4 regions of the Paenibacillus sp. FSL W7-1088 genome follow, and region 1 is predicted to be linked to each of the others. Evidence: riboswitches for the same ligand, from Rfam matches in the RefSeq annotation. Region 1 holds a riboswitch; each other region holds the start of a gene.
The links. A riboswitch is a leader RNA that binds a small molecule or an ion and turns the genes downstream of it on or off. The one in region 1 is predicted to bind thiamine pyrophosphate.
Positions count from the first base shown of each region.

Region 2: linked by a shared signal. The riboswitch ahead of tenA (thiaminase II) and the one ahead of MKY42_RS02370 (ABC transporter substrate-binding protein) in region 1 are both predicted to bind thiamine pyrophosphate.
Region 3: linked by a shared signal. The riboswitch ahead of MKY42_RS03575 (hypothetical protein) and the one ahead of MKY42_RS02370 (ABC transporter substrate-binding protein) in region 1 are both predicted to bind thiamine pyrophosphate.
Region 4: linked by a shared signal. The riboswitch ahead of MKY42_RS04745 (ECF transporter S component) and the one ahead of MKY42_RS02370 (ABC transporter substrate-binding protein) in region 1 are both predicted to bind thiamine pyrophosphate.

Region 1 is NZ_CP150216.1:487,812-495,740, reverse strand. It holds gene MKY42_RS02385 (hypothetical protein) at 1-479, opposite strand, end outside; gene MKY42_RS02380 (VOC family protein) at 671-1,057, shown strand; gene MKY42_RS02375 (NAD(P)-dependent oxidoreductase) at 1,076-1,831, shown strand; TPP riboswitch at 1,977-2,089, shown strand; gene MKY42_RS02370 (ABC transporter substrate-binding protein) at 2,311-3,351, shown strand; gene MKY42_RS02365 (MTH1187 family thiamine-binding protein) at 3,571-3,861, shown strand; gene MKY42_RS02360 (ABC transporter permease) at 3,861-4,619, shown strand; gene MKY42_RS02355 (ABC transporter ATP-binding protein) at 4,665-5,564, shown strand; gene MKY42_RS02350 (TatD family hydrolase) at 5,660-6,466, shown strand; gene nfsA (oxygen-insensitive NADPH nitroreductase) at 6,579-7,322, opposite strand; gene MKY42_RS02340 (TetR family transcriptional regulator) at 7,306-7,914, opposite strand.
Region 2 is NZ_CP150216.1:3,247,626-3,255,554, reverse strand. It holds gene MKY42_RS14865 (DHA2 family efflux MFS transporter permease subunit) at 1-957, shown strand, start outside; gene MKY42_RS14860 (hypothetical protein) at 1,036-1,218, opposite strand; gene MKY42_RS14855 (TetR/AcrR family transcriptional regulator) at 1,237-1,386, opposite strand; gene MKY42_RS14850 (GNAT family N-acetyltransferase) at 1,475-2,008, opposite strand; gene tenA (thiaminase II) at 2,059-2,730, opposite strand; TPP riboswitch at 2,852-2,950, opposite strand; gene MKY42_RS14840 (hypothetical protein) at 2,997-3,287, opposite strand; gene MKY42_RS14835 (FAD-binding oxidoreductase) at 3,310-4,440, opposite strand; gene MKY42_RS14830 (helix-turn-helix transcriptional regulator) at 4,683-5,498, shown strand; gene MKY42_RS14825 (HAD family hydrolase) at 5,495-6,136, opposite strand; gene MKY42_RS14820 (DUF1349 domain-containing protein) at 6,184-6,777, opposite strand; gene MKY42_RS14815 (MFS transporter) at 6,843-7,929, opposite strand, start outside.
Region 3 is NZ_CP150216.1:758,562-766,490, reverse strand. It holds gene thiC (phosphomethylpyrimidine synthase ThiC) at 500-2,305, opposite strand; gene MKY42_RS03575 (hypothetical protein) at 2,302-2,595, opposite strand; TPP riboswitch at 2,648-2,761, opposite strand; gene MKY42_RS03570 (IclR family transcriptional regulator) at 2,881-3,624, opposite strand; gene MKY42_RS03565 (alpha/beta hydrolase) at 3,983-5,011, shown strand; gene MKY42_RS03560 (Fe-Mn family superoxide dismutase) at 5,211-6,530, shown strand; gene MKY42_RS03555 (S-layer homology domain-containing protein) at 6,666-7,929, opposite strand, start outside.
Region 4 is NZ_CP150216.1:1,035,844-1,043,772, forward strand. It holds gene MKY42_RS04735 (pectate lyase) at 1-111, shown strand, start outside; gene MKY42_RS04740 (copper amine oxidase N-terminal domain-containing protein) at 284-1,237, opposite strand; TPP riboswitch at 1,401-1,511, shown strand; gene MKY42_RS04745 (ECF transporter S component) at 1,750-2,343, shown strand; gene MKY42_RS04750 (ABC transporter ATP-binding protein) at 2,344-3,852, shown strand; gene MKY42_RS04755 (energy-coupling factor transporter transmembrane component T) at 3,827-4,621, shown strand; gene MKY42_RS04760 (PQQ-binding-like beta-propeller repeat protein) at 4,736-7,018, shown strand; gene MKY42_RS04765 (methionine ABC transporter ATP-binding protein) at 7,150-7,929, shown strand, end outside.

The sequences.
Region 1 (7,929 bases):
GGGACTACACTCCCCTTATCCTTAATGAATTTACCGAACACATATCGAACGAGTGGTCCCAGAATAATCAATTGGTAAGGAAGCGCCAGGCTGAAATTACGAGCAATCGTATGAAGATACGTACTTAGTACGGAGGCTCCATTTAACTGATTCGCAAGATAAGCGGAAATCATTCCGTACAAGGACATGATCAGAACCATCCCAATGACCATGAAAAATGACATAGCGAGCACGCCCAAAATTTTATTGGATTTGTCAAAAGGTAAGGAAAATGCAATTTTTCTCGCTACAGGTCCAACAATGAAGAACTCCACCAGAAACGCAATAATAAAACACAATATGAATTGAAGCAGTATATCTAGCGCGGACATCTTGCTCAATAACCCATTGTGCCATAAATTGAAAGTCATCATGACGATGACCATTCCTGTGCACATCATCATTCCAAAAACAATCTGTTCTTTCTTCGTCGTTGGCAAATCTCTCATCCTCTCTGTTTACCTTCGTAATTATAGAGATGATGAAGCCTTCCTCATAAGTGAACATTCTGTGAACAATTATAATTTTTCCAAATTAAAAATCGGATTTGACAACCCCGTAGTACAGCCCTATGATATCCCTTAAAATGGTAGAAAAGATCCACTGCATATTTAAAGGAGGATTTTTGATTATGAGTTTTCAAAAGCGCATTGACCACGTCGGCATTGCCGTTCGCGATCTGGAGACCACGCTGCGTTTCTACACGGAGATTGTTGGTCTTGAATTGAAAGACCGGGTAACCCATACCAACGGTGTCATTCAGCTCGCCTTTCTCGGCTTCAACGGAAGCGATGAGACCGAGATTGAGTTGATTCAGGGATACAGCGACAAGCTGCCTTCCGAAGGTACGGTGCACCACTTTGCCATCCATGTCGATGACCTTGAGGCCGAGTATAACCGCATTAAAGAAACCGAGGCCGAGTTTATTGATGGAGAGATGATTACACTGCCTAACGGTTACCGTTATTTCTTCATCTATGGACCTGAAAAGGAATGGATTGAGTTCTTCCAGCGCTAAAAATTGGAGCTGATTTTTATGAACATTTTAATTACCGGTGCAGCCGGAAAAATTGGACGTGACGTGTCCCAACACTTGTCAGAAGCATTTCACCTGCGACTAACAGATTTGAATATCGACAGACTGCATACGTATCAAGGGACAGACCATGAGATCATGACACTGGATGTGACAGATCCCGAAGCCTGTCAGCACGCTTGCGAAGGCATGGATGTGGTTGTACATCTGGCGGGAGATCCTTCCCCGCATGCCGGATTCTATGAATCGTTGTTGGACATCAATATCAAAGGTACATTTAATGTATTCCGTGCAGCCAAGGACCAAGGTGTGCAAAGAGTCATTCTGGCAAGCAGTGCACAGACGATCGAGGGGTATCCCATTGATGCTCAGGTCTATCCAGACATGCCGACACGCCCACGGAATTTGTACGGGGTTAGCAAATGTTTTGGAGAATCGCTTGCTTCCTATTTTGCGTATACCGAAGGTTTACAAAGTGTTGCAATACGTATCGGTGCATATGATGATTTTCAACCGGATGGACCCGTGCTGGAGGCAAGGGATATGAGCGCGTATATTAGTCCGGCTGACTTGTGTAATTTGATGTTCAAAGCAATTACAGCTACAGAGCTGGAGCCCTTCACCATACTGCATGGGATCTCGAATAATAAGTTTAAACGGTTGAATCTGGAAGCCACTCAGAAACAGGTAGGCTATGACCCGAAATCCGATGCTTTTGCACTCAGTCAGATTTCCTTATATGATTCGCCACGATAATTGTTGAAAATCACACATCTTAACAGGCTGTTATACATATGTATAACGGCCTGTTTGATAACTTCATACGTGTCCCCATCCAGTTCCTGACTGGACATGCATAGGCCTCTGGCCTATAATTACACATAGTAATGCCCGTAACTTCATAGTTTCCCAGGGGAGTCGGAATAGGCCGGCTGAGAGTGTATCCCACCAAGATACTGACCCTTAGACCTGATCTGGATCATGCCAGCGTAGGAATCGGAGTATATCGAATTGGCCCAGCCTCTTTGCTGAGTGCCACATCTCTAACGCCTGCACGCGTCCCGGATTAACGGGGCGCTTTTTTAATGTTCTTTTATATAGCCAGAGAGCTAAAAAAAATGACGTCATCCGGATCATAGCTGGTATAAATCTGTCGATTTATGCAAGATGCTTGGATATGAAGCCAAGGAGTACCCCGTGCCACTGGCCGGACAACATGAAGGAGAGAAATGAAGATGAGATGGCGTAAAATGATGGGCCTAATGCTCTTGTGCGTACTACTAGTGGCTGTGGCCGCATGTGGCGGCAAAGAAGCTGCACCTTCAGGAGAAACTGGCAGCAGCAATACCGAAAACAGCAATGAAGGTGACAACGCAGCCCTCAAGGACATTAAAGTAGTGCTGGACTGGACACCAAATACGAATCATACCGGCCTGTATGCGGCCGTAGATCAAGGTTTTTACAAAGCCGAAGGCTTAAATGTCGAGATTGTACAGCCAGGTGCCGGAGGCGCGGATACGATGGTAGCTTCGAACGAAGTGCCTTTTGGCGTAAGTTATCAGGAGAGTGTGACTCAGGCCCGCACACAAGACGTACCGCTCGTGTCCATCGCAGCCGTTATTCAGCATAACACGTCGGGATTTGCTGCTCCGGTGGATCGGAACATCAAATCTCCCAAAGATTTTGAAGGCAAAACCTATGGTGGCTGGGGCTCCCCGGTAGAAGAAGCCGTGATGCAATCCATTATGGAAGGTGAAGGCGCCGATGTATCCAAAGTGAAAAACATTAACATGGGTGACGCCGACTTTTTCACCGCTGTGAAACGTGATATCGACTTTGCCTGGATTTTCTACGCGTGGACGGGTATTGAAGCCGAACTGCGCGGCGAACCGATCGACATGTTATATGTGAAGGATTATTCCGAGGCACTGGACTACTACACTCCTGTACTCGTTACCAATGAAAAGACGATTCAGAACGATCCCGAGCTGGTTAAAGCATTCCTGAAAGCCACTTCCGAAGGATATCAATATGCGATTGATCATCCCGAAGACGCTGCGAACATTCTGATCAAGGCCGTACCGGATCTGGATAAGGACCTTGTACTCGCAAGCCAAAAGTGGCTGAGTCCGAAATATCAGGATGACGCACCGCGCTGGGGTGAGCAAAAGCAGGAAGTATGGCAGAACTATACAGATTGGATGTTTAGCAAAAAACTGCTCGATGAGCAGGTAGATGTATCCAAAGCGTATACGAACGAGTTTCTACCCCAATAAAAATGGTTTAAGTTTAACTTTTTTTTACACCAGAACGAAGAGTGCAGAACCCATCTGAAGAAGCGAAGCGCTCACCTTTATCCCCGGATTTCCTCCGTTAAAAATTGTTAAAGAAATCCGGGGATAACAGTGATCGGAAGAGGGTACTGCAATCGGAGTGGTAAAGTGTAAAGCTGGTTTAACTCATGCAATTTAACCCGAAAGGAAAAGTGATCTCTCATGGCAAGCACACTACTTAGCATTCAAGTCATTCCCAAAACGCCAAATGGGGAAAATTCCTATCCTTATGTTGACCGTGCCATTGAAGTGATTCAGCAGTCCGGCTTGAAATATCAGGTTAATCCACTGGATACCACGATGGAGGGTGAACTGGAGGAACTGCTGGAGGTTGTCCGCAAAATGCACGAAGTTCTCGTGGAAGCCGGCAGTCCAAGCATCATCTCACAGATCAAGATCGCCCATAGCCCAAGCGGCTTCAGCATGGACACCCTGACGGAGAAATATCGCTAATGCATGCCTATTGGAAAAGCGTATGGCCGCCCTTTGTGGCGGTTATTCTCTTTATAGCGATATGGCAGGGAGCTGTCTCCCTGTTCCATATTGAGAAATGGATGCTGCCTGCGCCTTCGGACATCGCCCATGAAGCAGCGTCCCAAGCAGATCGACTTGGCATGCATGCATGGGCAACAATCCAGCTGACATTGATTGGGTTCGCAGCAGGTACGCTCGTGGGATTACTGATTGCGATGGTGCTGCATTTGATTCCATTTTTGAAATCTGCACTCTATCCATTACTTATCCTTAGTCAAAATATTCCGACCATCGCGCTCGCGCCGCTCCTGTTAATCTGGTTCGGATTTGGGCTGCTGCCCAAATTGATTACTATCATCCTGGTCTGCTTCTTCCCGGTGGCTGTAGCTGCTATGGACGGGTTGACCCGCACCGATGCAGCGATGATGAACTATATGCGCATGGCTGGTGCAAAACGCGGCCAAATCTTCTGGAAGCTCGAACTTCCACATGCATTGCCCTCGGTATTCTCGGGGATTAAAATCGCCGCTACGTACAGCGTCATGGGTGCGATTATCGCCGAATGGATCGGTGCAGATAAGGGGATCGGTTATTATATGATGCTGCAAAAATCAGCCTATCGGACGGATCGTCTTTTCGTGGCAATCATGATTATTGTAGCACTGAGCCTGCTGCTCTTCCTGCTCATTGCGCTACTGGAGAAGCTGCTCGTACGCTGGCGACCACAAAAGCGATAACTTTGAAATATATGCACCCTATAAAGGTTAGGAAGTGATGACAAGATGACACCCGAACACAACGAGCGGGTAGCTGCTGAGCCGGATGAAGGTGCAACCCTTCCAACGAGCAGCGGAGGTCCCGAGCAAGAAAACGTGGCCTTACCTGCACATCAATCATCACCAGCGCTCGAAGTTCTGAACGTGCATGCTTCGTTCCGCGAGCGACGCAGCACATTGCCTGTTCTGGATGGCCTGTCCCTGACCGTGGAACAAGGAGAATTCGTAGCCATCGTCGGCCCTTCCGGCTGCGGCAAAAGCACCCTGTTTCACATCATCGGCGGCCTGCTGAAACCACAGGAGGGACAAATCCTGATGAATGGTCAGAATGTTACCGGGCAACGCGGCAAGATTAGCTATATGCCGCAGCAGCCTGCCCTCTTCCCATGGCGTACCATTGAGGACAATGTGCTGCTTGCAGGTGAAGTGTCTGCGGATGCACCCCCCCGGGCTGAGGCGCTTGCAGATGCCCGAAAGTGGCTGGGCAGTGTCGGACTGGCCGGGTTCGAACAAGCCTATCCGCATATGTTATCGGGCGGTATGCAGCAGCGGGTTGCCTTTCTGCGCGCCCTACTCAGTCCGCAGGAGCTGATGCTGCTGGACGAGCCTTTCAGTGCGCTGGATGCACTGACCCGCAGCGATATGCAGCGCTGGCTGCTCGATATCTGGGAACAAAACCGCCGCTCGGTGCTGTTCATTACGCATAATATCGAGGAAGCACTGCTGCTCGCTGACCGTATCTACGTCCTGTCGAATCGGCCTGCGACTGTACTTCACGAGGTCGATGTTCCCTTTGATCGTCCACGTCGGGAAGCGATTACGGAGGAGTCTGCTTTTCTTGAACGGAAACGGCAGATTTCCCAGTGGATGAGAGAAGAACAGCAGAAAACCCGCCTATCTAAATAGTGCGGGTTTTTAAGTTATTATTTTCCTAAAATGGGTGATCTAAGATTAACTACTCTGCGTATCATTGGTAAAAGATAAAAAGGAGGGGTCCAGCCATGCAATCAACCGCTTTTGCACCCTTGATCGATGCCCATCTTCACCTGGACAAATATACACCTGAAGAACAACGTGAGATGCTGCATTCCTTCCCGTCCCAACAGGTTGAGGCCGTCATCGCCGTTTCCATGAATCTGGCATCTGCCCAGACCAACCTGGAACTCGCTTCACAATACCCCCGTACCGTATATCCGGCCTTTGGCTTCCATCCGGAGCAGCCCCTGCCGTCCCTGGCAGAGCAGGATCTGTTCTTCGACTGGATCGAAAAGCATATGGAACAAGCCACAGCGATTGGGGAAGTTGGATTGCCTTATTACAACCGACAGGAAGCCGAACAATTAGGACAATGCTTTGATCAGCGCGGCTATATCGATCTGTTGGAGCGATTTATCCAGCTAGCCAAGCGACACGGTAAACCGATTATACTGCACGCTGTATACGAGGATGCCGATATCGCCTGTGATCTGCTGGAGCAATATCATCATCGCCGGGCTCATTTTCACTGGTTCAAGGGTTCCAAGCGGACCGTCCAGCGAATGGCTGACAACGGATATTTCGTCTCATTCACACCTGATATCATATACGAAGAGGAAATTCGCGAATTAGCTCGCCAGTATCCTTCCGAGCAGGTTATGGCAGAGACCGATGGGCCTTGGCCCTTCGAGGGACCTTTCCAGGGAAGAATGACGCACCCTGCCATGACGAGACAGGTCATTCAAGCTTGGAGTGAAGTGACCGGTATGGGAACGGAGCGGGCTGCGCGTCTCTTTTATCAGAATACGAAACGCTTCTACGGTCTCCCTTAGAGACGAGTTGGCGTCCAGTCTTGTGCTGATTCCTCAACTAAATGGGTACAGTATAGTATACAAAAAAGAAGTCAGTTGGCATCCGCCGAACTGACTTCTTTTGTATTTACGCTTAACGTTTCAAGAATCCTTTGCCTTCGAGGAATGGCTTCATCTGTAGACGTACCGGCTCTGTGAGACGTTTCGCCATCATTTCGGACCACGGCGTAGAGCGTTCCCCTTGGGTGCGCTCCTTCATGTATGCAGCAGTCGTTTCGTCATAGCTCTCGACGCCTTTGAGGGTCTGCTCGGCGTTATAGCGGCCATGGTGTAAGACCGCATCCAGCGGTAGACGCGGACGAATACCCGTCTCCTGATCAGCAACACCAATACACATTCCATATACTGGATATACTCCCTCAGGCAAGCCCAATACTTCGCTAACTTCCTCAATGCGATTGCGCAGCCCACCAATATATACAATTCCGAAACCCAGTGACTCTGCTGCAAGTGCAGCATTTTGCGATGCGAGTGCTACATCGATTGTCGCCACCATAAAGTTTTCAGTGGAGTCCTCATAGGATTCCTTTTCAGGCAAATGACGCTTGGCAGCATCACTTAACCGATATAGATCAGCACACCATACGAGAAACACAGGGCATTCGTTCACGTAAGACTGATTGCCTGCCAATTCAGCCAATTTGGCCTTCTGCTCCTGTTCGGTAACAGCAATTACAGTATAGGCCTGTACACTACTTGAAGAGGAAGCCATCTGCCCGGCCGCCACGATGGCTGCCAGCTGTTCCTCACTTACCGGGTCTGACTTGAATTTCCGCACAGAGCGGTGCTTCATCATCAATTCAATGGTTTCGTTCATCGCTATTCACTCCCAATCCTCGTAGTACGAATTCAATGGTCTGCTCGGCCAGCTCATCTGTGTTCATGTCCTGATAGTCAAAGCTAAATCGTGAATTCTTGGCCCGTTTGTGTGCCAAAGCCACACCCATGACCTGAAGCATCGCATAAGATACGGACTCAATCTGAAACACGCCCTGCTCCTTGCCTTCTTGCAGCAGTTCTCTCACTCTGGTCCAGACGGGGTCCAGAAAACGAAACACGGTAGCTGTACGATGGGTACGCAGCGTAATTTCAAGCTGCACAATATCGCTCATCTCCCGGTCCGTCATCGTGAACTTTACGACTTCACCTATGATTCGTCGGATACCCTCCACGGGGGAGGACATGGACTCTTCAGCCAACTCGTTCATCATATGATCAGGAAAAAAGTGTTCAAATAAGGCTTCAAACACCTTTTCTTTTCCGCCAAAATGATACGAGACCAGCGATACATTTGCACCCGCCTCATCACAGATTTGACGAACACTTGTCCCGTCATACCCCTGCTGTGCAAAAAGCTTCTTGGCTGCAAGCAAAATCCTCGTTTTTATATCCAATTCCGGTTCCGTCATTCCGTCCGCTCCTCT
Region 2 (7,929 bases), 2.8 Mb from region 1:
ATTGTTATTGGTTTTGCGTTTGTATATCTCAAAAATGTATCTGAACGGGTCAAACTCAAATTCGATACGCTCAGCGTACTGCTGTCCACGATTGGATTCGGCGCATTGCTGTATGGCTTCAGCCGGGCGGGAAGTCTGGGATGGTCAAGTGCAGAAGTCATCATATGCCTTGCAGCAGGAGTTGTTGCTCTTGGACTGTTCACATGGAGACAGCTCGCGTCAGCAAATCCCCTGCTCGATCTGCGGGCTTTCAAGTATAATATGTTCTCTCTGACCACGATCATTAATATCGCGATCACAATGATCATGTATGCCGATATGATGTTGCTTCCTTTGTACCTCCAAAATGCACGGGGTTACACGGCATTGGAGTCCGGATTATTATTGCTTCCAGGAGCGCTTGTCATGGGCTTCCTGATGCCAATAACCGGTAGATTGTTTGACCGGTTTGGTGCAAAATGGCTGGCGATTATCGGGATGGTTATCACGATCGTAACCACTATTGGTTTCATTGATCTAACCGATTCTACCAGCTATACCTACCTTGTATTAATGTCAACAGGTCGTCGAATTGGTATGGCCTTGCTCATGATGCCGATCCAAACTGCAGGTTTGAATCAACTGCCTCCAAGACTTGGGCCACACGGTACAGCAATATCCAACACCGTCAGACAGGTAGCCGGCGCTGTGGGTACTTCATTGCTTGTAAGTGTAATGACCAGTCGCACAACGGCACATGTACAGGATATGGTGGCCACGGGAGCAGCCAAAGGCTTAACCCAGCAGCAGTTGGGAATGGAATCCATGATCCAGGGAATTAATGATGCTTATGTTGTCATTATCGGCATTGCCGTTGTGGGATTGCTACTTTCCTTCTTCATCAAACGTACCAAACAAGCAACGGAGGAAGACTCCAAACAGCCTGTAAGACAAAAAGTCTCGATGAATACAAATTAAGAACAGTATCAACATGAATTACATCATGTAGAGCCTATAGTCTCGCATACCAAAAGCGGCAGATCAGGACCCTAAGCTTTACGTCCAATCTGCCGCTTTTTTGTGTATGAAATAATAAAATAAACCGTAGCCTCTCCACTGGAGAGAGATCTTCCGCGCTAACGTAGAATAACTCCACAACCGCTTTGTTTCTGGCAACATCATCGGGAACATAATCTGATCCACCAGCAGATCAAAATCGGAAGCATAGCTTTGGCTCACCAAAGCTCTGGCGAATCATCATGTCTTCCTGCACACGCTGCTCCAGAATGGCAAGAATACAAATCTTTTGAACCAAAGAATTTTGTAAAATATTCCTTTGGACACACCTGACTCGTCTAGTATCATCTGTATGGAAGTGTTGGTCACTCCATGTCTCTCAAAGAGCACAAGTGCTGAGTCCCAATAACATTTGTTTCCGTTTATTCATAAGTTCCCCCTGATGATATAGGTGGTTCACGTTGCGCTATTCAACCATCTACTGCAAATCCACTGCAAACATCACATGTTCCTTCCAAATCCCCTTGATTTTAATATTCTGACGGTCGGTTTCCTGGAACCCCGCCTTGCGCAACACTCGAATTGATCCGGCATTGTCGGGCAGTGCACCTGCCTCCACTCGTTTTATTCCAGCGTCATTCACGGCAAAATTAAGTACTAGCCGCAGAGCTTCACTCATGTATCCCTTGCCATTCCGGGCCTGGTCGAGCACATAACCAACAATCCATTTGCTGATGGAATCCAGTTCAAGTTCGAACAGAGAGATCTCCCCAATAAGCTCATGCGCATGCTTCAGGAAGATCCCGAAAGAGTAACGTTTCCCTTCTTCCCTCGCCTTGTTCCAGCCTTCAAGAAGGGCGACCTGACCCTCCAGTGTATAGAATGTCTCTGATCGTTCACTTGCCGATATCTCTTCGAAAACAGCCCGGTTACGGAGCTGCAAATCCAGCAGTGCTGGCGCGTCCTCCACGTTCAAAAATCGTAAATAGATGCGTTCCCCATGATTGTTCATCTGTATGTTCATCCTTGTCTCTGGTTGTAATAGAGTTGAGATTTCATTCATCAGAAGTACGAAAGTTGCCGTTTATAAGCCATATCCCAGAACAGATATTCAAATTCAACACTTCTTCTGAATATGTCTTCAATGGCCTCCAGTTCCTGCTCGGTTTTATGTTCACATAATGCATCCAATGTATCATAGAACCATTCGAATGAATCGCGGAATTCATCACTTGCATAATTTTCGATCCACGTCTGATAGAAATTGCCCTCTAATGAATCTCGATATTGTTCTTTTAATCTTGTGGCATAGTCGTAATACGTCCACGCACAAGGGAAAATGACGGCGATGATTTCGGCAACACCACCTGTTTGTGCAACACTCATCATATTCGACGTATACGCCTTGTTGTACAGAGACGGTTTGATCGTATGATTTTCATCCAGCGTAATCCCAAATCCCTTCATATAATTTCGATGCAAATCCATTTCTTCGTACAGAATAGCGTGTTGAATCACCGTAAAATTCGTCATCAGTTTTTCATCTGTCGCCTTCACTGCACCCATGGCAAAAATCTTCGCATATTCAATCAGATATGTATAGTCCTGAAGAAGATAAAACTTAAACGCTTCCTGATCCAGTGTGCCTTTCCCCATTTCGTGTAAAAAAGGATGATTGTATCCATCTTCCCATACGGTTCTGGACTTATCTTTTAACGTTCTCGAAAATGACATGATCATTGCTCCTTTTATTCAAATCATGATGCCCCCGCTTCACAGTCAGCTATCGCGTTCTGTCCCCCAAAATGCAGACCAAAAAGCCCTTGACCTATTTTCGGCAAGGGCAAAATAACATGAGTACATGTCATTTGCTCCCTACGTCAGTATTAACTAACAGGTTCAAAGGGTCAGGTTTTAACCTTCTCAACTGCGAACAGTCCCCCTGCAAATAGCTCAGGCTTATTACAACATGTGTTTTTCCAAATGTCAATCCATTCCTATTAATCTTCAAGTTCCCCTAAATCTTCTTGCAGGTTCTTAAGTCGGGTCCGGATGGTCTTAATCATACTTTGTACCTTGTTTAACTCATCCACCCATTGTTGCTCATTAGAGACGTTCGTCGTTGAAGTTAAATGATACGCCGGAGACGTCCTTAACTTGTTTAAATCCGATTCGTATGCCCGCCGCTCTTCCTCGGCCTTTGCCAATTCCTCCTCGGCGATGGCAATCTGATGCTCCAGATAGATGATATCTGAAGAGTAGCCGTGAGATAAGCGCTGTGAATACGTCATAGTTCACCTCATTTCTGATTCATCATTTCTGATCAACCATAGCTTTTCCAAGGTCATATGGCTGAATATCGATATCTAACTCCATACCAAGAGCCAACTTGGCCAGTTGACTTCCAATAAAAGGCCCCATCGTTAAACCGGAAGCTCCAAGCCCGTTGGCTGTAATCAAGCCATTCCAACCTGGGACAGCACCCATTACCGGAAGAAAACCTGGTGTAAATGGACGAAATCCTACTCTTACTTCCTGAAACGTGCTATCAGCTAAACCGGGAGCCAGTTCCAATCCTTTATTCAAAATTTCCTGCATTCCGCCTGCGGTTACTCTTGTATCGTATCCTTCAATATCATTTTCGTGAGTCGCTCCGATCACAATCTTCTGTTGATCAAAGGCTAACAAATATTGATCCGAAGGAGGCATGACTACAGGCCAGTTCCCAGTGTCCTTTCGATCGTGAACCTGCAAGTGCATAATTTGTGCCTTCTGATAATGAACCTTAAAATCAATGCCCAAGGGCTTCAACAGTTCATTAGCCCAAGCGCCAGCACACACAATAACCTCGTCAGCCGATATGACTTTACCGTCCACAACCACTCCAGTTACTCGGTCCGATTCATATTGAAGTGTCGCGTCACCATTAATCAGGACCGCTCCATTTCGTTGAGCCGATCGGATTAACGCATCACGCAGCGCACGCCCGTCAATACGCGCGGCTCCGCTGATGTAGACTGAATGAAAGCTCTCCTCCAGAAGAGGAAAACGCTCATGAGTTTCTTTTGCATCTAGACAGGTAATATCGGCAATCTCCGGTGCATCTTCTTTACGAAGGTGTGCCCTCTCCTGCATCTTGTTAATTTTGTCCACATCCGTATGAATACTAAGAGCACCCACTTGAGCGTAACCTGTTTCCGTTTCCCCTTCACTCTTGAGTTCTTCAATCAACCCGGGATAAAAACGTGCCCCCGCCTTGGCAAGCTGATACCAATCCTGATTACGGCGCTGAGATAACCAGGGACAGATGATCCCGGCAGCAGCATCCGTAGCCTGCCCTCGATCTTTCCGGTCTATAAGAAGAACTTCCGCACCCCTTTTTGCCAATTGATACGCTGTGGAAGCCCCAAGAATTCCTGATCCTACGACGATGACTTTCTTCATGACTGCATCCCTTTCCTAAATCACTGTATCCATTATAGCGTATACTATATGGTCTGATAATGGCAAAGCATCGACATGATGATACGTGTTCCTAAAAGGTTTTCGATAAGTGGTTCATCGAAGTGAATAGACCGTTTAAATTAATGTCATTTATGTAATATAATTCAAATCATGTTTCTTTTAACGCTGTATCTTCGCCATTTACGCACACGACCTTTAACGAAATGAGGAATAACACAACGATGCCGAAACCTAGTACGGGGAATTCACTGGATACCGATATGCCGCTTATGATTACAGGTCAAAATCAGCTGACTGTAGATGAATTAATGAATTGGAACGGTCATTCACGGGATTACAGTATTGTGCAGTGTATCGGGGGAACAGGGAAAATCGCAGCCCAAAATCATGAGTTTTCAATTCGGGAAGGAACAGCTCTTATTCTGTTTCCAGAGGTGACATATCGTTACGACAATCTGAGTGATTCATTGTTGTTCGATTGTCTGTCTTTTAATGGCTATTTATTGCCCCGGTTTCTGCATACCTTGCAGATCGGGGAGCTGCGCGCCTTCAAGCCGGATGGAATGCTTCATATCCTGTTGCATGAAATAACGTTGGCGCTGCAGTCCCGGCACAAGGATCAGATCTGGCACGTATCCGCATTGCTGTACATGCTTCTGGTCAGGTTAACGATTGATGGCGATCGTTATGGTACTTATGAACGTTCGGATGCCCGATTAAAGCTGGGCGGACTGGTTACTTTTATCAAGCAAAATTATGATCAGGATATCTCGCTCTCCATGCTGGCTCAGCAAATGGACGTCACCGAGCAGCATTTGAATCGGATATTCAAAAAGGAATTCCAAATGACTCCGCTTGATTATCTGACACGATATCGGTTGTTGAAAGCGAAGGAAATGCTCGTCCATGACGCCGGAATAACGGCCCACGAGATTGCTCGGGCTGTCGGTTTCAACAGCGCCAGTTATTTTGGATCCGTATTCAAAAAATATGAAGGGATCTCTCCTATTGAGTTACGCAAGCAATACCAGGGTTAAAGAATCTCCATCGTAATCTCTGCCAGCGAGGTTAACCGCAGATCATACTTCGAGAATTCCAAATTACGTGTTACCTCGTTAGGCACAATGACACAGCGAATTCCCGCCGCTTTGGCTGCCTTCAGTCCATTCGGCGAGTCCTCGAACACAACCGCTTCGGATGCCCCGATCCCGAGACTCTCCAGAGCAAGCAGATACAATTCCGGGTCCGGTTTGACCCGCTTCACATCCTCAGCTGTATGAATAACATCGAATAGTTCGAAAATGCCGAGTGTACGCAAATAACCATGAACCCAATCCCGGGTAGAGCTGGAAGCAACGGCAAGCCCAATCCCTTTTTTACGGGCAGACTGGAGCAACTCATGCACGCCTGGAAGAATTGCTGCCTGTCCAAGGTAGGCTTCGTATTTCTGTTCAGAGAGTAACTTGATATGATCGTGATCGATCGGTTTTTGCAGCGCTTGCTCCAGATATTGAAAAGGATGAAATTCTTCAAACGATGTCCCTACATTTTTCGACCAAAGCTCCAGGCCAAGTTCAAGTCCATGCTCTTTATAAATATCGCGAAAAGCATAGAACCAAGGTGTCTCCGTGTCCACAATCAGTCCATCAAAATCCAAAATAAAAGCTTTTACCATTCCGCTTTTCTCCCCCCAATGATCAGCCGATTAGCAGGGAGATGGGCTTAAAAGCGTGCAGTCACATCCGGACGGGTAACATTCATCGATAAAAAGTGACAGGTGCATCCCGTTCCGGCTGGTGACTGTCCAACAACTCCAGCCCGGATCTCCCCCTCTATTGGCATGCCGAAATATCGAATTAATTTCCACTCCACCCCATCGGGTGAATAAAAGAATGAAATGCAGTCCTCCACTTTACGTATGCGCAGATAGGGGTTGGTTACGGGAACTTCAACCGAATTGCAATCGTCGGATGAACCTTCCTTCGTTACTACCGACACAATGGTAGCCGCTTTTCCATCATACTCAAAACAAAGCTTGCACCAGTTTCGCTCATCCGCCATCACCATCAAACATCCGGAATCATACTGGTGTTGCATGTTCACGGTTAGCTGGGTCGTCATTTCAAAATCGTTAGGCACCGGCATCGACAGAAATGGCGCGGTTGCACGAATATGCTTACCCGCCGGGTCCTGGAAAAAGTCCGTATCAGCCTGAGCTTCTACAATTAGAACGCCTTGATCGGTATAAGACCAGGTCTTCGGCTCATTAATCCAGTTCATTTGGTTTCTTGTTTCTGTTGCAAATACGTTTGTCATTTCTATGCCTCCCAGGTTCATTTTCTGTATTATATATTCGTTTCATATACAGAAAACCCCTTCTCCTACATATTTTTGTAAGTGCTAATCACTTGGGAGTGTTTCTGAGGATCAGGGAGGAATAACATAATGACCATGAGTACGATGTAAAGTGCAAGAATGACACTGAACAACAGCACGGGATTATAGTGATACAGCAGACCTGTCAGGTAACCTGATGGAATCGCTGTTAATGTCATGACCGTCTGCACGGCCGAGAACATATCCGCTTTTTCATGTGTACCCAATCGGTTCATAAGCAGTGAGTCCCGATACGTTTGCAAGATGAAATTGCCTGCCGCCAGTACAATTAGAGTCAGAAATAACATGGCTATATTCCCCGCAGGTATCAACAGAAAAAGTATTGCCCCCACTGTACTCAAAATGATCGAGAAACTGACATACTTTTCTTCTGAACGCCGTTTCAGACGCGGGATAATGACTAAATACAAGAGCATGACGGTTACAGCGGTGACGACCGGGATAAATGATATAATCTGATCATTGAAGTTTAACTGTTCCTTGAAAAAAATTACCTGGAAAAAGTTCAACTGCAGGATCAGATTGGATAGCACCGTGATCAGAATAATCGGTAAAAGCCTCCGTTTATAGAACGATTTGCCGAAAAGTCGCAGACTGGAAGCCAGACTCTGGATCACCCGGGTTTGGCTATGCATTCCCATAAGTTCCTTCCCTACTGCGGTCTCATCCGTATATCGGTTGCGAATGAAGAACATGACGGTCATGAGAATGCCACCGACAAAATAAATACTGGCCAGTGTTGGCACAATGCCAAAATCGGCAATCACTACCCCGGCGATCGGTGTCAGTACTCCAGCACCCGTAATGATCATGTTGAGAATGGCGAATACCTTGGATCGCTTGTGTTCCTCAACATCCTCAATAATTAGACAGTTGAAGGAAACGGTCACAAATTTGGAGGTTGCATTCAGCAGGTAAGCGATCAGAAACAACCAAAAGTTCTGGGAGAAAGCCCAGATGAACATGGGAACACTCCAGGCAATCAGATCAAAGATCAGCGTTGTTCGCTTGCGCCCAAGCTTATTCGTGATTGAACCCGCAAATAACTGAAATATAAAGGCAAAATAAAGA
Region 3 (7,929 bases), 270 kb from region 1:
AAAATAAAAAGGCTCTCGAATGAGAGACTTTCGAAAGGAATAATTATTTTGAGCCAATCTGTGGTGGGAAATAGATTGCCTCCGGTGGGAGGTGATCCTATGAACTTCTCTTTCAACGACGTAAAATCGTGTTCGCAATGCTAATTATTGCGCTCCTGACATACATCGACCGTAAAAAGAAGTGACCCGCCACAGGTTGACGGCCTGACGGGTCACTTCGTCTGAACTATGCTGCACTTGGAGGAATACCCACCGCAAATGCTGTGCAGGAGTAGCCATTGGCCTGGCTACTCTTATTTGTTTTTCACTTACATTCATTTTATTAAACATCTGGGAGACAATCAACCTATAACTGATAAAATATGTTGTGTCATTATCCTTGTTCCTCGAAGTTAAGTGTGCGCACCACATACCAAGTAAGAGGCCGCTCTTCTCCGCAATCACGGAGAGGAACGGCTTTTCACCATGTCAGGCCGCCCAGATTGCGCTGTAACGACGCTTAGGAGCGTGTCCGGTATTCCTCAGCCTTTTCCTGCATACCCGCTGCCACGGCCTCATTCTCGGACAAACCTTTGTCTGCGGCAAAAGCACGAATATCCTGCGTAATGCGCATGCTGCAGAACTTCGGCCCGCACATGGAGCAGAAATGGGCTTCTTTTGCCCCTTCGGCCGGCAACGTCTCATCGTGGTAGGACAGCGCACGCTCAGGGTCCAGCGACAGGTTGAACTGATCCCTCCAGCGGAACTCAAAGCGTGCTTTGGACAGCGCATCATCCCGCCGCTGGGCACGCGGGTGACCTTTCGCCAGATCAGCGGCATGCGCAGCGATCTTGTAGGCGATAACCCCTTCCCGCACATCATCCTTATTAGGCAGGCCCAGATGTTCTTTTGGCGTAACATAACAGAGCATCGACGTACCGAACCAGCCGATCATCGCTGCCCCAATGGCCGAGGTAATATGGTCATATCCTGGTGCAATATCGGTCGTCAGCGGTCCCAGCGTATAGAACGGCGCCTCCTTGCAAATCTCCATTTGCAGATCGACATTCTCCTTGATCTTGTGCATCGGCACATGTCCCGGACCTTCAATCATCACCTGCACATCATGCTTCCAGGCGATTTGTGTTAGTTCACCAAGCGTCGCCAGTTCCGCCATCTGGGCTTCATCATTGGCATCGTAGATGCTTCCTGGGCGCAGTCCGTCTCCGAGAGAGAAGGCCACGTCATACCTTTTCATAATCTCGCAGATGTCTTCAAAATGGGTATACAAAAAATTTTCCTCATGATGCGCAAGACACCATGCTGCCATGATGGACCCGCCCCGTGACACAATGCCCGTCATGCGTTTGGCGGTCATCGGAATATATCTCAGCAGCACGCCTGCATGGATCGTAAAGTAGTCCACACCCTGCTCTGCCTGCTCTATGAGCGTGTCACGATACAACTCCCAGGTCAGTGCTTCGGCTTCTCCATTGACCTTCTCCAGTGCCTGATAGAGCGGAACTGTTCCAATGGGTACAGGTGAATTGCGGATGATCCATTCACGGGTTGTATGAATGTCCTTGCCTGTGGAAAGATCCATCACCGTATCCGATCCCCAGCGTACGGCCCAAGTCATCTTTTCTACCTCTTCCTCGATGGAGGAGGATACCGCAGAGTTCCCGATGTTAGCATTGATCTTCACATGAAAATGACGCCCGATCAGCATCGGCTCACTCTCCGGGTGATTGATGTTCGACGGCAGGATGGCCCTGCCACTCGCCAGCTCCTGCCGCACAAATTCCGGCTCCACACCCTCACGGATGGCAGCGAACTCCATCTCCGGTGTGATCATTCCCTGCCGTGCATAATGCATCTGGGTCACGCAGCGCCCTGCCTGTGCCCGTAACGGTTTACCACGCAAGCCTGGATACTTCTCGGCTCCAGTTCGCTTCCCTCCGGGTTTCAATCCGTTATCCTCCGGTTTTACCGTTCGTCCCTGGTAGGCTTCAACATCTTCACGCTCCGTAATCCAGCGGGTGCGCAGCGCTGGCAGCCCTGCCCGGATATCGGCATGAAATCCGGGATCAGTCATCGGCCCGCTCGTATCGTAGACACGCAGCGGTTCGTTATGCTCCACTCCTTGGGGAGTATTCGTGTCATGAAGGGCAATTTCACGCTCCGGTACTGCAATGTCCGGTCGTGAGCCCTGAATGTACACTTTGCGGCTGCCCGGGAAGGGCTTAATTCGTCCGGCCGCACCTGCACTCTTTTCCAACACCTGATCCTGCTCGTCTTGTCCCAGCGTTCTGTTCTCTGTACTCATCGCTCTTGTCTCCTCCTCATTGGTGATTGCCTGGATTGAAATGCTTGCGCACGAGTCCAAACCATCCACAACATAGAAAAAGGAAGAGCGATCATACCACACAAAATAGGGACATACAGTTCAAGTAATACAGACAGTCGAGGAAAAAAAATCCATACCACCGCTTCGCCAATAGCTCCCAGCTCTTTATCCAAAAGCAGCTCTGACAACGGCTTCCGCCTGTTTACTGTATAAAAAAAGCCGGTTCCCAAGGGAACCGGCTTATGTCCATCACCAATAACGCAACTCATTCAGGCTCCATAACGGAGTCCATCCATAGGTTACATTATATGGTGTTCGTGGTCGTATCGCCGATTACTTCCCTACGCTGGTATGATCCAGATCAGGTGCAAAGGGTCCGGAATCTCATGCGATTCCGTCTCAGTCCGGACAATTCGGACTCCCCCAGTAACGTTAACAAGTTGCAGCATCTCAGCCGCAGATTCATATTCAATTATGCTGACCCTGTTGGGCCGTCCATTACAGAGTAGCGCAACCGGATCATAAAAACAACCTTTAAATTCCAGAACATAAAATCAGGATAACATCAGTCCCATCTGTGTAGCAGCTTCCTTCAGCACAGGTGCGTATTCATGCAGCGTCTCCTGCGAAAGGCGACTAACAGGCCCGGATACCGACAGAGCAGCAGCGATGTTGCCTTTCCGATCCATGATGGGTACAGATACAGCGGCTGCTCCCGGTTCACGCTCCTCATAACTTGTTGCATAGCCATATTCCAGAATGTCTTTCATCTGTGCCAAATATACTTTGGGATCGATAAATACGGGCCATTCCGGTCCATTCATCAGATCTTCGCGGTCCTCTTCGGTGGCAAAAGCCATCAGCACTTTACTGGAGGCTCCCACGGATAGCGGAAGTCTGACGCCCACCGGAGCTACACGGCGAATCGCCTGATCACTCTGTACAGCTTGAATTCGAATCCGCTCACTGCCATCACGCAGATATAAACTCACGGTTTCGCCCAGTCGATCTCTGAGCCGCTCCATCGCAGGAAGGAGCAAAATGGCCGGATCATCGCTGCGAGACATATGGGCAGACAGTTCCCAGATGCGTATGCCGAGTCGATACTTCTCGGTGGCTGCATCCCGGATCACGAACCCTTTGTCCTCCAAAGTAGCCATCAGACGATGGACTGTACTTTTGTGCAGACCGATCTGGCTGGCAATTTCCGTGAGTCCCAGATCACTGCGGGTTGTAAAACACAATAATATATCCAGCGCCCGTTCTACAGCCCGGACGGTTAACTTTCGGTCTTCCATGGCAAGTTGCCCTCCTCATGTTTCATCACATGAAACTTGGTTACATAAATTATATGAGAAACGGTCTCATCTGTAAACCAAAAAGAGCCATTTGGAATAGGAATAATTGTAAATATTTTCTTTTTATAAATTAAAATCCCCTGCTATTTGCACCCTAAGGAAATGTTAACCAGATATCTTCAGAACTATATAACAATTGCGTAACAAATGGCCTCAATCAATTGACTTTGACTATATTGGAACATACGATAAAGATATATTAAATTAAGATTTTGCTTCCTATGTAGTCAGAAAAATCATTTATCCGCTCTGTTCGTCTCGTTGTTATCTTCATTTGATTTTTAAAGGAGGGGCAATCATGTATCCGACATCCCAGAGCGAAGCCCCGCTGCAAACGAAAGTGTCAGATCTGCCTTCTTCGTTATCACCGAGGCTGATCCGGTTCAAACATATTGTCGTGGCGTTGTTGCTCTCCGTTGTATTTTTTCTGCTCTTTTGTTTCATCGCACTGCACGGTTATATTGCTTGGGTATTATCCAATCCAACTGTAGCGCCTGTATTCTCCAATCCCATGCAGGCCAAGAACATGAAGTATCAAGACATCACATTCCCTGCGGCAGACGGCAGTCGAACGATGCAGGGTTGGTATATTCCGGCTGATGATAATGCAAACAAAACCATCATATTCAGCCATGGATATGGTGCGAATCGTGAAGAGACCTGGGTACCGATGTATGACCTGGCCCATTATGCACACCAACTCGGCTTCAATGTGGTAATGTTCGATTACGGTTTCGCTTCACAGGTCAACAAAGCTGTCGCCACAGGCGGCAAAGCCGAGTCCCAGCAGCTGCTTGGTGCAATCCAGTTTGCGAAGCAGCGCGGAGCTCAGGAGCTTGTCGTATGGGGTTTCTCCATGGGTGCAGGTACAGCTCTGCAGACTGGGCTTATTACCAAAGATGTGGATGCCATGATTCTGGACAGCACATTCCTGCTTGAGCCGGATACGCTGTATCACAACATCCATAATCAGATTGATCTTCCGCGTCAGCCTACGCTGGAAATTATGAACCTGCTGTTCCCGATTCTGAACGGGACTGGATTGCAGCAGATTCCGTATCAAGAAGTGAAAAAAGAAGATTATCCTTTCCCGATTTTCTTTATCCATGGTACCGAGGATGAGAAAGCTCCTTACCCGATTGCGGAACTGCTTGCCGGCAACCAGACCAATCCGAATTCCGATGAATGGATTGTGGACGGTGCGCATCATGAGCTGATCTTCCGGGAGCATCCGAAGGAATATCTGCGCCGTGTCTCCACATTCCTGAGTCATGTGACCAAGACGAGCAGCGATGATGTGGACAATACCAATACCGGAGAATCGTGAAAACCCGGTAATTCAAGAGCCCCTATGGGGCTCTTTTTTTGTGTACACATAGGACAAGGTACCTGGAGAATATACTTTTGGGACGTAATTAAAGACAGCTCTAGCTTGTACATTGCCAAATTGAACGAACGGGAGAATCAAATTTAATTTCTGCTGCTGGATCTGAATTTCAATTCACTTGAATGGAGGTTTACCGCATATGAATTGGTATGGATATGGGCATCTGCTGCCTCTGAGGGTACTCGAAGAAGTCCGTTTCTGGAAAGAGCAAGAGAAGGAACATACGATTGTCATTCGCGCCTTGGTTCCTGATCTTGAACCCTTTTATGTCAAATGGCTTGCGGAATGGGAAGCGATCTTTGAGAATAGCGAACGAGTCGCGAATCAGCTGTTGAAGCAAATACTGCCGGGAACCCAGCCACCTGCTCCTTACATCATCCGCTGTATTGAACAGCTCGTGGCTGAGACCTGCACACAATCGCGTGAGTTCATTAGACAGCTGTACGTCCTGCTGGAGCAAAGTACTGCTGTTCAGCAAGTGCCAATTGCCAAAGTGGTTATTCTGCATTTCATTCGCGAATCCGAGTATTTCCTGGGGGTACTTGAAACGCTGAAACAATCTGGAGCTTTGCGGGATTTGGAGTCTGATTCATCGTTTTCACTGAATGATATTCTTCAAACCTCGGGACAACCGGCTGATGCCAACGTAGTGACTTCAATGCCCATGTCTGAACAGCCCTATCGTGAAGCTGTAGAAGAATCATCCAATGCTGCGGGAAAAGCCAACAACCCTACTCCAGCGGTACAGACACAATCTTCGGCGGCTGTACCGTCCCCCAATGCAAGTACAGAGGGCACAACCAACTCTACAGCAGTGCCGGTCAAAGAGAAACCTGTACCTATTGGTGGACACACACTGCCACCCCTACCCTACGCCTACAATGCGCTGGAACCATATATTGACGAGATGACGATGCGCATACACCATGACAAACACCATCAATCCTACGTAGACGGACTGAACACCGCGGAGAAAAAGCTGGCAGAATCGCGGAAAAAGAATAATTTTGAACTCGTCAAACATTGGGAACGCGAACTCGCATTTAATGGTGCAGGCCATTACCTGCATACGATCTTCTGGACGATCATGAACCCCAAAGGCGGAGGCAAGCCTTCCGGTATGCTCGCAGAGCAAATCAAGCGGGATTTTGGCAGCTATGAAGCGTTCAAGAATCAATTCACTGAAGCCGCCAACAAAGTGGAGGGCAGCGGCTGGGCCATGCTGGTCTGGAGCCCGCGGGCGCATAGATTGGAAATTTTGCAGGCGGAGAAACATCAGAACTTATCTCAGTCCGACATCGTGCCTCTCCTGCCGCTTGATGTATGGGAACATGCCTACTATCTGAAACACCAGAATGAACGCAAAAAATATATCGAGGACTGGTGGAAGGTTGTGTACTGGCCAGCTGTGGCGGAACGTTATGAAACTGCGCGCAAGCTGTTATGGCCGCCTTATTAGAATTCTCGGGCTAAGCATAGCATCGGGGCGTACTCTGGAGCGCATTGAATCCATGGTGCTATATGTTGATGTAAAAAAAGAGATATCTCCAGCCGAATGACTGAAAGATATCTCTTTGAGTTTGAATACAACTATTTACTTGCGGATAGAAGCTGCCTCAATCGCTTCATAAGCCCAATGTGTGGCAGGTACATCCGACCAATGTCCTGACGCATTCGTTTCAGCTTGAAGACCGATCAGCTTATTCAGCATTGTAACAGCTTCAGCGCGGGTTATCGGCTGACTTGGACGGAACATTCCATCCTTGTATCCGGTAACTACTCCCGCCGAACTTAATTGTTCTACTGCTTGTTGCGCCCAATGCTCGTTCATATCGGTAAATGCTGTCGGCGCAGTAGTCATCTGAGCAGATGTTAATAACGGCTGTAACACGACAGCCATTTCTGCGCGGGTAATCGCTTGATCCGGCTTAAAGCTGCCATCTGTATAGCCTTGAACAGAACCGGATTGGGCTGCTGCTGATATAGATGCCTGTGCCCAGTGGCTGGATGTAACATCTGTAAATTCATGACTTCCCTCAAGAGTAGATGTTCCCAGAATACGCGTGATTAATGTTGCCATTTCCGCACGAGTTACATTACGCTCTGGTCGGAAACTTCCATCCGTGTACCCCTGAATATAAGGTTGTGCTTTCAGTGTGTTGTCTGTCCAGTCTTTGACCCTAACAATGGAGAATGTACTGAATTTGTTTACTTCAATCTCGACGCCTTGCTGATTATCACCGTTTAGGGTAACCCGTTTGCCGTGTACAAGCTCCTTCGTTCCATCACTATGCTCAATATATACACCTAGCTCCTCAGACTTCACACCTGCAACCTGATTAGCATCTAAAGGCAATATGAGCGTAACAGGTCTGCTCTGAAGATTCGTTTCGATCATCATTGGACGTCCAATGATCTGGATATCCGTTGTACCTACAGATTGGATGATCGACTCATTCGCCTGTGCTCTCGTTTGGATCTCTAAACGTTGGGATTCCTTCTTCACCGGTACAAGACGGAAATAAATATCATCTGTGCGTCCGTTCAAGGAACTCGCCGGAATGATAATCTTTACATTAGGATTGGAAATAACCAGATTCACTCCTTGCTCAGCCAGCATTACTGACGATTGTGGAGAGAGCTTCAGATCCCACTGTGATACTTCATCTTTTGCGTCTGGAATCAAGACAACCGCTGTATGGGAGCCTGTCTGTTTCAACTGGTCGATAATGGTTTGCGTTTTGCTCTGATCAAGAAGAAGTTCATCCTTAACCGTACCATCTGTTCCTCGAGTACGATTAATCTTCAAGGAAGCGATCGTTGAAGCTTGATCCCCATTCGCCACATCCACTTTGATT
Region 4 (7,929 bases), 550 kb from region 1:
AGCAGTACATCGCAAGGGAAAATTACAAATACCCGTTATTCTAAAGTCCCGACCTTATTTAAGGGATTTGCTTCGGGAAAAACCAGTCAGTCCGGAAATACGCAATATTAAGACAATGATATCCGTGAGCGAATAAATAAAGAATAATGCTAAAAAGGGATGTCCCCCGTTATGTTTATTCATCACGTAGGGGACATCCCTTTTGGTGTTGCATTCAGAAGAAGCATCATTTGCCCACCTGCGCCGATACAAAGGTCTCTAAAGCCTGGGCGGGCATTCCAATTTACTTTTCTTCCGGAACTTCAACGATCACTTTACCTTTCTCAGGGGCAATGGAGCCCGCATGGATGGAGCCGGACTTGTTCATGATCTCGTAGGAAGTCTCTTCAAGCATACGAGAATACTTAAATGATACGAGGGTTTGACCCTTGACGGAAGGGCGAGTCCCTGCTTCAGCAACGGGTTTGGTTTTGATAAAAAACAGGTCACCGATAGTTCCGGCATCTTTACCGATATTGGCCTGCCATTTCAGCAGGGCGTTTTCATTTTTAATCGTGTAATAGCTGATCAGATCGTTATCTTCAACAATGAAGAAACTTTCCTTTTTGCCTTGTTCAAAAATGTATTGAATGGATGAATCCACTGGACCCAGAGGGTTGCGAATCTCCAGGCGTGCTTGTCCCAGTTCAGAGAAGTGTGGCAAATGCAGCGCAGCTTCACGCGCCACAGTCAGATCAGCACTGCTGTAGTCTTTGACCACCGCAGCATCCGTGGTGTAGATGTAGGCCTCCTTGGCCGTCTGGTTCCAGCGAACCTGTGCGCCAAAGGCTTCGCCAATGGCACGGAGCGGAAGCATGGCTTTGCCATTCACCAGAATGGGAGCGGACGACAACGTCGCATTCTGACCGTTTTTCTTCATTGTTTTGCTGTTGGGTATAAGAACATATTTGTCGCTGTCTGTGCTGATGCTAATCTGTTTTGTTTTGTTATTGTAGCCAAACGTATAGTCCCCGAGGAATTGAAGTTCAGTCAATGCTACGTACGTTATACCCTGCTTTATAACCACATCATATTGAGCTTGTACATTGTTAATATACGCTGTCGGTTTGTGTGTTGTTGCTGCTTCCGCGACAGTGGATGACAGCAGTGCGGGTGCCGTACCCGCGGTGAGAATCGAAGCGGCAAGGATCATTTTCCACTTTTTTTGCTGCCAGGCAGTATTGGTTTGTTTCATCATTATCAATCTCCCTTCTTGTATACCAAACGGACTACTTGATCCAAATGTTGCATAGTATTGTAAAGTACACCACAGAATGTCTTCTCTGATTTACCCAAAATACAGCGTAATGATTTTTCCGGGATTGTCACAAATACCCATGTGTTGTACAGTAGAAGCAATGAAATAAGTGAACCGGGAGCTCAATGAAGTTGGGCTGAGAGAGCGGCCTTGTGCCGCTGACCGTAAATCTGATCTGGGTAATGCCAGCGTAGAGAACATGAATTTGCGATGTGCAATGGTAAGCGATAGGGATAGAACATAAATGTCAGCGTTTCTTGGGTGCAGCAGGATTTTTCTGATGTGACGGGAATGGTGTCGTTTGTTTTCTTCTTTCTCTATATCTGCCTAATGCGCAGCATCGTGAGATTGTAAACTGTGCGTATGGCCTGCCTGGAAACCGGGGAGGCTTTTTTGTTTGTTTTATTGTTTATTTTATAAATCCAGGGAAACAGAGGAAGGAAGTAGAGAACATGTCAACAGCAGTAGGCAGCAACAGATTGAAGTTAACCGATATTTTGGTAACGATTGTGATTGCGGTGGTCTTCGGGGTGATCTACAAAATATGGGGACCTACATATGATCTGATGAAGCCATTCGGCGTTCATGCGGAGCAGATGATTTATGGCATGTGGTTTATGGCGGGAACCTTTGCCTTTGTAATCATTCGTAAGCCGGGTGTAGCCATTCTGGCTGAAGTAGCGGCATCCACGGTGAGTGCTTTTCTCGGAAGTGAGTGGGGCATGTCGACACTGGTGTATGGACTGTTGCAAGGGCTGGGTGCAGAGATCTTCTTCGCCGCATTTCTGTATCGGAAAAGCAATCTGTTCGTCACCTGCCTTGCGGCTATTGGTGCAGCGGCAGCTTCACTTGTACTGGATTATCAGTACGGGTACATTGATTCCCTCTCGGCTTGGAACTATACACTGTTTATCGGGTTCCGCTTCATTGGCAGTATTCTGATTGCAGGTGTATTCGCCTATTACCTTGCCAAAGCGCTGGAGCTTACAGGTGTAACACGATCCCTTAGACCGGTGTCGAAGCAGGATTACGAGGCGCTGGACTAGATGAATGAAGTGGAGAATGTGCAAGCGGTAGGTGTTACGAATCTAAGATGCAAGTTCCCGGGAGAGAAGGCCTTGGTGTTTCAAGGCTTGTCTCTCTCTGTGCGTCAAGGGGAGAAAGTATTGTTGCTTGGTCCAAGCGGATCTGGCAAATCAACCTTGCTGCAAATTCTGAGCGGTCTGATTCCGCGATCTGTGGAGATTCCGATGAAATGTGATGACATTCGGGTGCCTGAGCAGCCCGGCATTGTTTTTCAAGATCCGGATACCCAGTTCTGTATGTCATATACGGATGAAGAGATTGCTTTTGTATTGGAGAACCGGAATATTCCACGCGAGCAGATGCCTACCCTTATCCATCAATACCTGGAACAGGTTGGGTTATGCTTTGAACATAATCGAACACTCATTCAATCGATGTCTCAGGGTATGAAGCAGCGTCTTGCGATGGCTTCGATTCTGGCCATGGAGCCAGACGTACTCTTTTTGGATGAACCAACGGCACTGCTGGATGATGAAGGAACCTCTCAGGTGTGGGAAACGGTGAAACAGATTGCACAGGACAAAACACTCATTATCGTAGAACATAAAATTAATGAAATCGTCGAGTGGGTAGACCGAATCATCGTATTGTCGCCTGAAGGAAAGATTGTGGCAGATGGCCCGGCGAATCAGGTGTTTACAGATGAGCGGAATATGCTCAGGGAATACGGGATCTGGTATCCAGGGGTCTGGGAAGAACGAGGCCAATCGAAGGCACAGGCATGGGTCTCAGGAGAGGATAGTCGTTACGGTGCAACAGAAACTGAAAGTATAGATTATAAGGAGGGGGAAACCTCTGCACTGATCCAACCAGCCCTGGAAATGCAGCAATTCACCGGATGGCGCGGAAAAACGCCATTCATTCAGGTGGAGCAGGCCAAGGTATGGAACGGAGATTGGGTGGGGATTGTCGGGGCTAACGGGGCAGGTAAAAGTTCATTATTGCTGTCCATGATGAATATTCTAAAAACGACAGGTCAATATGTTGTGGAAGGACAATCGGCTGGAAAAACCGAGCAGCTTGCAGATCGCATTGCCTTTGTATTCCAGAATCCTGAATTTCAATTCGTGACAAATTCAGTCCGTGATGAAGTGGGATTTTCCTTGCTGAGCGGAAAGCTAACTGCCGAAGAAAGAGGTATCCGAACCGATCATATGTTGGAGCAATTCGGACTGAATGAGCTGTCCGGTAGGCACCCATATCAATTGTCGATGGGACAGAAACGACGGCTGAGTGTAGCATCAGCTCTGGTACGGGAACAGCGTATTTTGTTATTGGATGAACCTACCTTTGGACAGGATGCGCGGAATACCTTTTCCATGTTATCCCAGCTGGAGCGGTTGCGGCGTGAAGGGACAGCCATCGTGATGGTTACGCATGATCATGAAATCGTGAAACGTTATTGCAACAGGATCTGGACGGTGGATGAGGGGAGGTTAACGGATGCAGCTCTCGTTTCCTCATCGTGAGACCTGGCTTCACGCGGTGAATCCGGGGTTGAAAATGATTTTCCTGACACTGCTGTTTGTCTTCGTCATCCTTGTTCACAACCTGAATGTAATGGCGAATGTGGCAGTTGTCATGCTTTTACTGCTTGGTTGGACGGGTCACCCATGGCCCAGATTATTGCTGTATGCGTCTCCGTTCATTCTGGTATTTATATCAACTTCCACAGGGATGATCATGTTTGGTAAAGGCGAGACCACCTGGTTTCAGTGGGGATTGATTCATATTACCGAAGAGAGCTTCTATCGCGGGCTGCACCTGGGCTTTCGTTCCCTAAGTATGGCGGCAGCTGGATTGTTGTTCGGCCTGACGACCAAGCCTGTTCGTCTCTTTTATTCCCTCATGCAGCAGTGGAGGCTCCCACCTAAGTATGCTTATAGTTTCCTGGCGGCGATGCGTATGATTCCGATTTTGCTGGATGAATTCCAGACGCTGCGGTATGCCATCCGCATTCGGGGAACGAGGCAGCACGGCTCCCGCTGGAATGTATACGGCACACTGAAACGATATGCTATTCCACTACTTGCACAGAGTATTCGCCGTGCACAGCGTATGGCGGTGGCGATGGAAGCGAAAGGATTCAAGGAAGGCGGGAGCCGTACCTATTACGTTCAGATCGGATATTCCCGAGCGGATGTATGGTTTGTGGGGTATTTTATCATCATGTTAACCGCTGCTTATATATTGGGAACCACAATCCCATATCATTCAACGCTTGTGGATGTAAGATAAGGTGAGACCTGTAATTATTTCGTACCTTGTAAATATATTTGGGAGTAACAGTAACTTTTCATTGTTCAAAACGTCCTTAATGGAAATAACTTCAAATGATTGGAGTGGACTGACGTGAAGACCGGGCGTAAAAGGAAAGGGACGGGCTACCCATGGAATATAATTGCTGGTATCGTAGCTGTGCTGGTCACGGGGGGACTGTTGCTGAATAACCATGCCAGGGCGGTTGAAGGACAAGGTTCCATTTCAGTTATGCAAATGCAATCGGTGAAGCTTAATTATAAAAAGGGGGATAAGGTGACGGTAGCTGAAGGTGTACCTATTTACAGTGGTGTGGTCGAGAGCAGTGTTTCCCCTGATCTGATGGACATAAACGGGTATAGCTCCGCCCAAGGAAGCCTGCAAATAGACGCTGTTCGCGGGGAATGGATCAAACTAAAAGGCAGCGATTACACTGAATTCTGGATACCTGGTTGGTATACCTCCAAAGAAAGCCGCAGCTTGACGAAAACAATTCCACAAACGTTTACAATGCGATCGGGCAGCAAGCTGTACCTGTTTCCCGGAAGTCAGGCAACCTGGTCTTCAGGGGCATTTCTGAAAGATCAGGCGTTGATTGTTGCAGCGACGAAGGATTGGTACGGCGTGTCGATTGCCCCGCGCGTCTGGAGTAAGGAATCGTCCACCTATCGTCCTGCATTGCTTTGGGTTAAGGCACAGGATGTAGCACAGCATACCAAGGTAGCGGATGGCTGGTTCAGTAAACCATTGGGGATGCCGACGTCCACTATACGTCATTTGACAGATATTGTGCTGAATTCAAAAACGACCTCGAAACAGGTGGCGCAGTGGCTTGGCGAACCCGATTGGCAAGAGCATTCCGGCAATTTAAACGATACGGGTTATGCCATGAACATAGGAAAGACCTGGCGGTACGAACGAGCAGATGCTCATTTTCTCGTGACATTTAACGAGAACGGCAGGCTGGTCCGAGCGCGCTGGAATATATCCCAGGATAATCGAAACGGTGTAGTGTCTAATTGGGAATTTGGTGGTTCAGATGACTATCCGTTCACGACTAAAATCTATGGCACAATGCTGCCTGCCACCTTACCCTGGAACTCGGTATGGACCAATCAGGGGGATATTAACTACACCTTTTTAGAAGCAGCTACAGATGATGTGCTCCTGATGAAAGGGGATGACGGTGGATTTAGCGGGGGCTACTACGAAGGTTCCATATATGCTCTTGACCGACATTCCGGTAAGAAATTATGGGGGATCAATGGTGGGTTTGGAAGACAGCAGGCAGAGGTGGATGCGGGACGCCAATATGTTACCCTCTACACCGATTATGACCCTGACAAAAAAGAATACGTAGATCGCATACGCCACCTCCAATTGAAGAGCGGTGATGTCGTATGGGAGTATACTCCCAAGCAAAAATTCAGATTGAACGGCATCACTGCCGCAAAGAATGTAGTTGTTGTAAGTAGTCCAGTTGTCGAAGGCTCAAGTAATAGCTGGTTAACGGTGTTGGACAGTGCAAATGGAAAAACATTATGGACAAGAAAACTTAGTACAGGATATCAACTGTTAAACAAAGGTTCAGATGACCCTTATGTGATGTATTCGGAGAAAAACCAACTGGTCGCAGCGGATCCTCAGTCTGGCCGAACCGTATGGAGCATCAAGGTTGGTAAACCGACTGTGGATCATCCTGAGAACAATCCATACTTTGATGGGATATACCGTCTTGATCCCTTTGCGTCAACTCAGCCAGAACGCTGGATGTTGTTGAGAGATCAGTGGGCGTTGCTTGATCTGAATACTGGCAAGAAGCTTGCACAATTCCCTGCTCGGAATGGACAGCAATTTGAGGTGCTGAGCGACGGCAAGCTGCTAATTCGTGAAAACAAGAAAGGGGATATATACGGTGAGTACGCAGATTTCACAACCACCCTGTACGATGCCAAGAGCGGCACAAAACGTTGGACGCAAAAGGGCAAGATCGAACGAGGATTTGTGGAGGACGATCAATTATATGTAGTCAAAAACGGTTATCCGGCAGCCCTTGCATATGATACAGGAGAGACACGTTGGAATACACAAAACACGATTTCGTCACTTCGATACCCTACCAATCAGGGGAGTTACGTGGTGATTGAAGATCAGCTTTTGCTGCCGATGGGAGAGGATCTACTGGTTATGGATAAAAATAACGGTACCTTGATTGGCCGTGTGCATGATGTTGTGATGGGCACACCGGAGCACCGGGATCGGGATGCGAAGAATGGAACCATGAATCGATTTGGAAATGAAGTCTATATTGGGTCGTCCAACGGACGGTTTAGTATATATGATGCAAATGATTTGCACACAGATATCTCACGTTAAAGCTTGTTTCATGTGGGATGATGATTTATTATAAATAAACAGGATTGCTCGCGCTCCGGTTATCGGCTGTGCGGGCTTTCTTCATGTGTTCTTGAAGGACCATGTACGATTAATCGCAGGAGGAATCTCCCATGATTTCATTATACGGGGTAAGCAAGCGTTATAACGAGCGTGGGTCCCGTGAAGATCAGGGATTCGAAGCGTTAAGCTCGGTTTCCCTAGAAGTAGGCCCTGGAGAGATCCACGGCATTATCGGCTCCAGCGGTGCAGGGAAGTCCACGCTTCTGCGCATGCTCAATGGATTGGAGAAGCCGGATGACGGTGAAGTCATTGTGAATGGGCAGTATCTGACCCGGATGAGTGAGAATAGTTTGCGTCAGGCACGGAGGTCCATTGGCATGATTTTTCAGCATTTCAATCTGGTCAGCAATCGGACCGTAAGTGGCAATGTCTACATGCCTCTGGAACTCGCTGGCGTTTCCCGTACCGAGCGGGTTGCACGGGGACTTGAAGTGTTGAGATTTGTCGGACTTGAAGATAAGGCCAACCAGTATCCTGCACAGTTAAGTGGAGGGCAAAAGCAGCGTGTGGCCATTGCCAGAGCACTAGCCAGCCGCCCGGATGTGCTGCTCTGTGATGAACCAACATCTTCGCTTGATCCACAGACCACGAGTGGAATTCTGGATGTGTTGCGTCATGTCAATGAAACGCTGGGGGTAACTATTGTACTCGTTACACATGAGATGGAGGTTGCCCGAAAGCTCTGCAACCGGATATCGGTGATGAAAGAGGGACGGATCATCAAAACGCTGTCGGAAGCGGAAGTACGCAGCATACCGGCACCGAAGCCTGATCTTCTAACATCCTTGTTGATGGGCGAAGATGTATCCATGAGCGGACGAAAGACCCCT